Regions from separate parts of the Sporosarcina sp. YIM B06819 genome, predicted to be linked through region 3. Evidence: riboswitches for the same ligand, from Rfam matches in the RefSeq annotation. Region 3 holds a riboswitch; each other region holds the start of a gene.

Region 1 (3,284 bases), on a different contig from region 3:
TTTATCATTACGTATTTCGGGGAAACTGATGTTGTGGATTGTGGTCGTTGTGCAAATTGTACCGATACGCGTGAAAGTTCAGATGTCACGGTAGACGTTCAAAAGGTGCTGTCCTGTGTCATCCGCATGAAGCAACGCTTCGGCAAGACCATGATCGCGCAAGTATTGACGGGGTCCCGTAATAAGAAAGTGCTCGAATTCGGATTTGAAAAACTACCTACTTATGGCTTGATGAAAGATCGGAGTGCAAAAGATATCTCCGATTTCATTGAATTCATTATTTCGGAAAACTATCTCGGGGTCGAAAATGGGCCATTCCCGATTATTTATGTTAGTGAGCGGGGGAAGGATGTCTTAACGGGAGGCGTGAAAGTACATCGCAAAGTGTCTGTCATTACGAAACAAATTACAGCCGACAATCCATTGTTTGAGCAACTTCGTGCCTTGCGGCGCCAACTGGCACAAGACGCAGGTGTACCGCCATTCGTTGTCTTTTCGGATAAATCCTTGCAAGACATGGCGGTGAGAATGCCTGTTACCGAAGAGGATTTCCTCGAGGTGAATGGAGTCGGACAGGCCAAACTGGAACGTTATGGCGAAGCGTTTATGCAAGAAATTAAAGCGTATACGATAGTAAGAACATGAAAAAGAGTAGGCACATGCACCTACTCTTTTTGTAATGGTTAATAAATCTGTACAGGAACTGATTTGCTACCATGTATAGCTTCTTTTTTTCTGCAAATCGAGACCAGTAGATAGACAATAGGTGTATCCAAAATGGCCACGACAAATTTGAACGCATATTGTGTCGCGATAAGAGTTAGTAACGCGCCGAGTGGCATAATTCCATAAAACGCGATTGTAATGAATATAGTTGTATCCACAAGTTGACTAGCCATTGTCGAAGCGTTGTTACGTATCCATAATTTCTTGTCACCGTGTCGGCTTTTCAGTTTATTGAAAATCAGCACATCAAGATTTTGACTGACGAGATAAGCAACTAGGCTTGCGATCGTTACACGGAATCCGGCAGTGAAAATCGTTTCGAAAGCTTGTTGATTTTCGTAAAAGGACGCCGCGGGCAATTGAATCGCAATCCAGATAAAAATAATGGCAAAAAGTTGTGTCAGAAAGCCGGTTAATACAGTTCGATGTGCGGCTTTTTTACCGTATACTTCTGTAATGACATCTAAAATCGGATAAGTGAACACATAGACGATAACTGCGGCAGGTAAGACAATCCAGCTGCCAAAACTAAATAATTTTACCGCCAATATGTTAGATAAAATCAATAACCCGACGAAAAGTCCATTTAAATAATAAAGCATTTTGTTATCTCTCCTCTTATCGGTTATCGATTGTTTCCGGATACATATCATGATTCATCATCCGGTGATCGGCCATTTGTTCATATTTTGTGCCCGGTACCCCGTAGTTGCAGTAAGGGTCGATGGACAAGCCGCCACGTGGTGTGAATTTACCCCATACTTCTATGTAACGCGGTTCAATCAGTTTTATCAAATCATTCATAATAATATTGATGCAATCTTCATGAAAATCGCCATGATTGCGGAAACTAAACAGATATAGCTTGAGCGACTTACTTTCTACAAGCTTTTTATCTGGAATAAAACTAATATAGATTGTTGCAAAATCCGGTTGTCCTGTCATCGGACAAAGTGATGTAAACTCAGGACAGTTGAACTTTACAAAGTAATCGCGATTGACATGCATACTATCGACCGACTCTAGTACTCCAGGGTTGTACTCATATAAGTACTTCGTGTTTTGATTGCCGAGCAAAGTTAAGTCGGACAATGTTGCTTCATCTCTTCCAGCCAATTAAAAAAACCTCCCGTATAATTTGTCAGGGAGGTCCATAGGTGCCGAATAAAAGAGCCATATCGAAAGCACATGGCGTAAATCTCGTCATCCATAGTTTTTTATAGAGGGTCGCTATGAACCTCTCCCGAACAGGGTATTCATTTCGTTTATGACATTAACCTAACGATGAGCTTTTGTCAATAGACCTAGTTTTTTTCATGCCGAGCAATGTATATAAGGCAACTGCCAGTAAGATGATGCTCGTCAACATGAAACCGCCCTTGTAGGTAAGGTCAAGGAACCCGATAACACTAGAACCTGCAACGACACCCATCGAGAAGAAGGCATAGAAATAGCCATATGCTTTCCCGCGGAACTCTGCGGAAGAAGAATCGATGAGCAATGAGTTGATGGAAGGGAACAGAAACGCGAATCCAGACCCGTAAATGGCCATCGCGATGTACAAGTAATTTAATTGCTCAATTTGGCTCAGGAATAACATAGCTACTCCCATTAAAGAAATACCGAAAGCTAACGTGACCATCGGACGAACCCGGTCAAAAATCCGGTTAATGGGCAATAAAAAGATCAGAATGGCGACAACACCAAATGTACTCAGTAACATTCCACTCGTTTTTGTATCAAAGCCAAGTGCTTCCACTTTCAGTGGCAACACAAGTGCCAGTACGCCTTGTGAAAACATTAAAAAGAATGCCCCGGCAAATGCACGTACCATACCTGGGTGACGAAATAAATACCTGACTTTAAAGTTCTGTCCTCGTTTAGTAGAATGCTTGCTAACATATGTAAATGAGCGGAGGACAAAGAAAGCAGCTGTGGCTAGCACAAGCATGATGCCGCCGTTGACAGCCATTATGAAAGGGGTACTTGTCTTAGCAGCAACAATCCCTCCGTAGGCTGGGCCAACGATGGCAGCCATTCCGACAAATGCCCCGGAAATAGCCACGCTTTTACCACGTTTCGATTCTTCTGCACGATTTGCAAGGAAAGTGAAAGCCGCTGGGACAATCAGTCCTTCCATAAATCCATGGACAAAACGGACAGCGAGTAATGATAGAGGTCCAGTTGCGAAAGAATAAAGGAAAAGTGATAATGCAGCTGCAAAAAGTCCAATCATTAGAATAATAAAGGGTCCTTTTTTATCGGTCATGAAGCCTGAAATTATATTTCCAATTGTGTTAGAGAATGAATACATACCAACGGCAAGTCCTATTAAAAATGGCGATGCACCAAGAGACAATGCGAATGGACTCATAACAGGTAATTGTGAAAATAAGTCAAAGAACGAGAAAAATACAATCAGATAGACAAAACCACGCATAATGAAGCCTCTTTTCATTTGAATATACCGTCTTCTACCTTACCATTTTTTATGCCTGATTGGAAAAGGTAAGTTTGTGAACGATAATAATGATAGCTTTTCATTTGCCAGAACGCTA
Region 2 (3,284 bases), on a different contig from region 3:
TTTTAACAATGCTTGATAATCGCCATTTTCCCAGTTGGTATAGTTGTTTCCACCAACAGTTTCGAAAATCTCTAAGAAGTTGATGGCATCATTGAAGTCCGCAAGCCACCCCATACGACCAACTTGGAAGTTGCCCGCTCCCATAGAATCAAGATAGACAGCCCACTCCTCATTGTGGAGCTCTACACTGACGCCAAGGTTCTCTTTCCACATATCTTGTACGGCTTGTGCGATGGCACCATGTGCTTCACTTGTGTTATAAGAAAGTTTAACGGGTGGTAATTCCTTTAATCCTAGCTCTTCCAATCCCTTTGCCAAGTATTTCTTCGCTTCTTCTGCATCATTATCATTAAAGTAGCCTTTTGCATTCTCTGCAAAGATAGAAGGTGGTACCAATGCCATCGCCGGTTGTTGTGCGGCTTGCGTAATATTCGTGACAATGCCTTCACGGTTGATGGCCATTGCAAATGCTTTACGAATATTTGCGTTTGTAAATGGCGCTTCTTTTGTGTTAAATGCATAGTAATACACGCCAGCAAGTGTAGAAATATTCAATGAACCATCATTTTTGTATGCCGGAATTGCTGCCAAAGGAATGGAATCTGTTGGTGAACCTAACCAATCCAATTCTCCTTGGTCATACATTTGTTTTGCTGTGTTTTCATCTGCAATCATGAGCATCGTAATCGTTTCAAGTTTAACTGTATCTGCATCCCAGTAATCAGGGTTTTTCTTTAAGACAATAATGTCTTTATGTTTCCATGTGTCCATCAAAAATGGGCCGTTCGTTACATAATTCGCCGATACATCATGTGCCCAATCTTTATTTGCATCCACTACTTGATGATTGACAGGAAAGAACGTATAGAACGCTGTCAATTCAAGGAAGTAAGCTGTTGGCTGTTCCAACTCGACGACCAATGTTTGATCATCCACTACTTTAATACCTATCTCATCTAGCGAACCGCCTTGTTCTTTGGCAGCTTCCGCACCTTTAATCATATACATTTGGTAAGCGTAATCTGTTTCAGCATTTGCTGGATCCAGTACCCATTTCCATGCATACTCAAAGTCTTTCGCTGTTACCGAATCACCATTTGACCATTTTGCATTTGGACGAATTTTGAATGTGTACGTCAATCCGTCTTCAGACATTTCAACCTTTTCAGCCATCGCTTCTTCTACTTTCCCTTGTTGGTTCACACGCATTAAGCCTTCAAATGTTTGATTTAATACCGCACCAGAAGTTGTATCTGTCGCAAGACCCGGGTGCAAAGAAGGTGGCTCTGTCTTAATGTTTACATTTAGTTTCTGTTCTCGGGCTGGCGTTGGTTCTTCTACCTTTTTTGTTTCTTCAGTAGTAGCTTCGGTATTTTCTGTTTTAGCCGGTTCTTCCTTTTCTTTGCTAACCCCTTTTTTTCCTCCATTACAAGCAGCTAGTAATAAACTCATCACAAACACTAAAGCTAAAAGCAAGTACCATCTTTTCGACTTCATAATGAACCCCCTCATATTTTTTCTTGTTCCAGTAAACTGGATTTCTTCTCTCGTAGTACAAGTCATTATATTGCTGATAGTCCAATGAATATTACTAGACTAGAAATATTCTTTGATTCGCGGGCAATACTTCTTTAAAAAGGTTGAAGTGGCGAAGCTACACCTCTAGTAGGTATGCGTTTGAAACATATACAAAGTAAAAAGACTGTGATATGCTGTTATGCAGGCTTTTCGCCACGTGGTTCATCAACCATCCCACGCAAAAAAACTAGGAGGAATTAAATAATGAAAGTCAAAACGTTGGCAACCAGCGGGATTATCGCTGCTTTGTATGTTGCCGTCACTTTACTAGTAGCACCATTCGGATTCACAAATGTGCAATTCCGTATATCGGAGATGTTCAACCATCTCGTTGTCTTTAATAAGAAATTCATTTTCGCTATTGTACTCGGTGTTTTTGTAGCGAATTTATTTTCACCACTTGGATTGTACGACTTGGTTTTTGGAGTAGGTCAATCGCTCATCGCGTTGACGATTACGATTTTCTCTGCGAAATTTATTAGTGGAATCGTCAAGCGGATGTTTTTCAATACAGCCGTGTTCACATTTTTAATGTGTATCATTGCATTTGAACTAAATCTTGCTTTGGAATTGCCGTTCTTATTCACATGGTTAACCGTTGCAGTCGGTGAATTTGTTGTGATGATCATCGGGGTTCCGATCATGCTTGCGTTAAATAAACGACTAAACTTCGAAAAACTTATCTAAACTTTATTCAGTAGGATATAAATCCCTACTGAATAAAGTTAGCGACGTCTGCATGACCTACAAGGAAGGATGCAGTTCAATCCTTCCTCTCTGTAGACCTCAAGCTCAATTCAAAATCTGGACGCAAATACGCCGAGGCGTATTTGAATATCCTCTCTATTTCACTGTTCGCACTTGAGGTAGAGGGGATTTTTTAAGGAGATGCTCCATGTATATAACTATCGAAGAAGCAGCCGAACACTTAGGTATGCCTGTCATACAAATCCAGAAATATGTGCTGGAAGGTCGGATTCGCTCCGTTCATGACGGCGAGCAGTTTTTGATTAATAAAGCCCAATTTGGTCTTTATTTTGAGCAGCTTGAAGCGTTAAAACAGCAAATCGATGACTGGCGCAATGAACCACTTCCTCCAGATCGTGATATCAAGGATGAAGACTGACAACGTACTTGTCCGACAGTATTGCTGTGTTCAAACAGCAGGGAGCTTCGTAAATCGGATAAGTCAAAGGTCCTGAAATGACGATAACTCTACCCAATTGATCGATAAGTTTCTCCAAATGATCGATAACCTTTAGCAATTGATCGTTAATGACTTCGAATTGATCGTTAACCGCTTGTGATTGATCGATAAGTTTTCAATTGATTTCACAACATAAAACAAACCGCCAAAGGAGGATTATCCCTTGGCGGTTTGTTTTATGTTCAACTTATGATATAACAGCTGGTTCGCGTTTGCCGATAATCTGCAAAAAGTCGCCAACCATCGCACTGCCCGTTGGATACATCCCTGCTCCCGGACCGATAAGTGTCAGCGAGCCGAGGTGATCGGTGTCTACAATAATTGCGTTGTCTATGCCATCAACACCGTGTAGTGGATGATCAGAACCAATTAGTACAGGACCTACACTACCCCGCAGTACTCCATTTTCATCAATGCAAATTTCGGCAACATGGCGATAACGTAATTTCCCTTTCGATGCATCTTGCACAGCTTCAGTCGTTACGCCGTCGATGCCAAC
Region 3 (3,284 bases):
ACGGTATCATCTATTGTTGTCGTATCATCGTTTCCGACCTGTAAATAGAAAGGAACAGAAGGGTAGCGCAGATGGACTTCTTCCGCAAACTTGAAATCTGTTTCATCAAAAACAACAATCTTTAAACTTGTGTTTGAATCCGTTAATTTACCTATGAAAAGATCTAATTTGTCAAAATCCGTGATCATTTTTGAACTTGGTGGCTTCGGTGAAAGCGTGATGTCATCGATTTCCAACAGCCAATCTTGCCAAAAAGTCGCTTGTGTTTCGACCGCCACTTTCCATCCTTCTGCATGACAAAGTTCTACTAGTTCACCAATACCTTTATGAAGGGCTGGATTTCCACCTGAAATCGTCACATGCGAAAACGACTGTCCACCGATTGCTTTCAGTTCATCGATAATTTCTTGCGGGCGTTTTGAAACACTCTTGCCCGTTCCATCCCACGTGAAACTGGAATCGCACCAAGCACAAGAATAATCACATCCCGCCGTCCGGACAAACATCGTTTTTTGACCGATCACCATTCCTTCCCCTTGAATCGTTGGACCGAATACTTCCATGACAGGTATTTTCATGATAATTCCTCCTGTCCCGGGCGATAGACGACATAACTCGTCGGCGTTTCCCGAACGATCACTTGGAGGCAATTTGGACGATTTTCTCTTGTCAGAAGAACTGCCTGAATCGATTTCCAAATTTGTTCTGCCATTTGTTCAGTTGTAGGAAAGGCGTTTTGGAACTCGGGATGATCATTCAACACAGAATGGTCGTATTTTTTATGAATCAAATCTTTCAGTTGCTTGAAATCAATTAAAAAACCAAGTTCATCTAATTCATTTCCGCCAATCGTCACATTGATAAAATACGTATGGCCATGCATCACTTGGCATTTTCCGGCATCTTCATGGGGAATGTAATGCGCAGCTGAAAAATGCATGTCTTTGTTTAATTCAAATCGATAGTTGTGCTGCACTTGCGGATAAAATTGTTGCATCATATTGCTGCACCTGCAGTCTTTCGCGCTAGATATGCCGCAAGACCTTCATTGCGCAACACACATGCAGGGCATTCTCCACATCCCGTACTTGGAACGCCATTGTAGCAAGTAAGTGTCTTCTCCTGCACAAAATCAAGCGCACCCAGTTCGTCGGCTAGCGCCCATACTTCAGATTTATCTAACCACATTAACGGCGTATGGATAACAAAATTTCCATCCATGGCCAAATTCAACGTGACATTTAATGATTTAATAAAATTATCGCGGCAATCAGGATAACCGCTGAAATCCGTTTCACTCACACCGGTAATCAAGTGTCGTGCACCAATCGCATCTGCGTACACCGCAGCGAAGCTTAGGAACAAATGATTTCTTCCCGGAACAAACGTTGACGGCAATTCACCGTCTATTTCTGTCACTTCAATATCATCTCGTGTGAGCGCATTGGCGGATAACTGATTGATCAAATTCATATCCAATACTTTGAATGAGACACCGAGCTCCTCCGCAATTTTTCGAGCATGCTCGATTTCATCCGAATGCCGCTGCCCGTAGTCAAATGTTACTGTTGCGACTTCCTGGAAATTGTTCAATGCCCAAAATAGGCATGTCGTACTGTCCTGGCCGCCGCTAAAGACAACCAATGCTTTTTCATTTTTCATTTTACCAATCTCCTTAGTTTTTTATAGAGGGAGTTTTCGAACCTCTTTTTGAACCTTGTTTATCATATCATAGGTGGGCTGGGGGAACATAATCTTCGTACGCGTGGAACTAATTAGCCAATTCACTACAATTGAATAATAGTAAGATAAAAACCAGACGAATTGGCAGGTGTCTGATTTTTTTGTATACTTATCCGAATCTGTGGATTATTTGTCTTTGTTCGACGCACTGGTACCCTAAAAACTAGATTCGAAGTGAGGGCGCCTTACACGCGGTAGCCGAAGCCATAAGACTGGCAGTGGTTTTCTGCCTGGCATAGGCGAGAGGCATCCGCAAGCGCCGAAGCGTGATTATGGAAATCTCATTGTTCGTCCGATGGACTTTTTCAGTGGTCTCCAAGCAGTGAGGGGTTTTGTTTATTAAACTTTAAAGGTACTGATTACTTCTTGTAGATCCTGGGCCATTGAACTTAAAGCAATTGTTGAAGCTGATATTTCCTCCATTGAGGCATTTTGTTCTTCTACTGAAGCAGCTACGTTCTGTGTATTTCCAGCAGATTGTTCAGCGATAGAAGCTAGACTTTCCATTGTCTCTACCATACTTTGTGAGCTTGAATTAACTTGCTCTATAATAGCAGAAACCTCCTGCGCTTCTGCGGTAACTTGTTCAATGGCCATTAATATGTCTTTGAAGACCTCACCTGTTTGATGAACCATATTAATACCTTCCCCAACAACGGATTTACCAAGATTCATAGATTGAACGGCATTCTCCGATTCAGCTTGGATCTCTAGAATAAGATTACGGATTTGACCTGCGGCTTGTCCAGACCCCTCGGCTAACTTTCTAACTTCATCGGCAACGACTGAAAACCCTCGGCCGTGTTCCCCAGCCCGCGCAGCTTCAATCGCAGCATTTAAAGCTAAGAGATTTGTTTGATCAGCAATCTGAGTGATCAATTCAACGATTTGACCAATTTCCTCTGATTTTTCACCTAAGGCGTTAATAACCTCTCTCGTTTCACTTACGGACTGTTGTACAAGATTTATTTGTTCAACGGTCCGGGTAACCACAGTATTTCCAGCGAATGCTTTTTCGCTTGTAGAGGTCGTTAAATCTGCGACGGATTGAATAGAAAATGCAACCTGATTCATCCCATTTGAAATTTCTTTGACTGCTTGGGAAGCTTCTCTTGCATGGGAAACTTGCGTTTCCGTACCTAAAGCTACCTCTTGAATGGCAATTGAGATTTGTTCAGTTGCTTTACCGGTCTGTTCGGCACCAGCAGAAAGTTGTTCTGATGTTGCCGCCACTTGTTCGGCATCTAAGCTAACTTGTTGGATCAATTGACGAAGATTCATTTTCATTTGGTTAAAGGATTTTGCAAGATTCCCTATTTCATCTCGATTTTTCACCTTTATGTCCTCTTGAGCCAAATCGCCAGATGCGATTCCTTCTGCCACCTTTTCAATTAATAAAATTGGTTTCGTAATCAATCGAGTAATGATTACGCCTATTAAAATCGCCAAAATAATAGCAATCACACTTAAGGTAAGAACTGTCGAAGTAACGGAACTAACCAATGCAGAGCTAGCAAGACTTTCTTCCTTCATAAGCTCTG

The links. Region 3 has a riboswitch for preQ1 ahead of queC (7-cyano-7-deazaguanine synthase QueC). Riboswitches for the same ligand answer to the same signal wherever they lie in the genome.
Region 1: linked by a shared signal. The riboswitch ahead of queF (preQ(1) synthase) and the one ahead of queC (7-cyano-7-deazaguanine synthase QueC) in region 3 are both predicted to bind preQ1.
Region 2: linked by a shared signal. The riboswitch ahead of R2B72_RS03275 (QueT transporter family protein) and the one ahead of queC (7-cyano-7-deazaguanine synthase QueC) in region 3 are both predicted to bind preQ1.

Annotation. Positions count from the first base shown of each region.
Region 1 covers NZ_JAWLIQ010000001.1:264,089-267,372, forward strand. Annotated here, with positions in the region: gene recQ (DNA helicase RecQ) at 1-645, shown strand, start outside; gene R2B72_RS01285 (queuosine precursor transporter) at 684-1,328, opposite strand; gene queF (preQ(1) synthase) at 1,345-1,842, opposite strand; PreQ1 riboswitch class I at 1,930-1,973, opposite strand; gene R2B72_RS01295 (MFS transporter) at 2,000-3,166, opposite strand.
Region 2 covers NZ_JAWLIQ010000005.1:99,257-102,540, reverse strand. Annotated here, with positions in the region: gene R2B72_RS03280 (peptide ABC transporter substrate-binding protein) at 1-1,497, opposite strand, end outside; PreQ1 riboswitch class I at 1,730-1,775, shown strand; gene R2B72_RS03275 (QueT transporter family protein) at 1,783-2,265, shown strand; gene R2B72_RS03270 (excisionase family DNA-binding protein) at 2,474-2,704, shown strand; gene R2B72_RS03265 (homoserine dehydrogenase) at 2,973-3,284, opposite strand, start outside.
Region 3 covers NZ_JAWLIQ010000009.1:136,914-140,197, forward strand. Annotated here, with positions in the region: gene queE (7-carboxy-7-deazaguanine synthase QueE) at 1-578, opposite strand, end outside; gene queD (6-carboxytetrahydropterin synthase QueD) at 575-1,000, opposite strand; gene queC (7-cyano-7-deazaguanine synthase QueC) at 997-1,662, opposite strand; PreQ1 riboswitch class I at 1,670-1,713, opposite strand; gene R2B72_RS07715 (HAMP domain-containing methyl-accepting chemotaxis protein) at 2,083-3,284, opposite strand, start outside.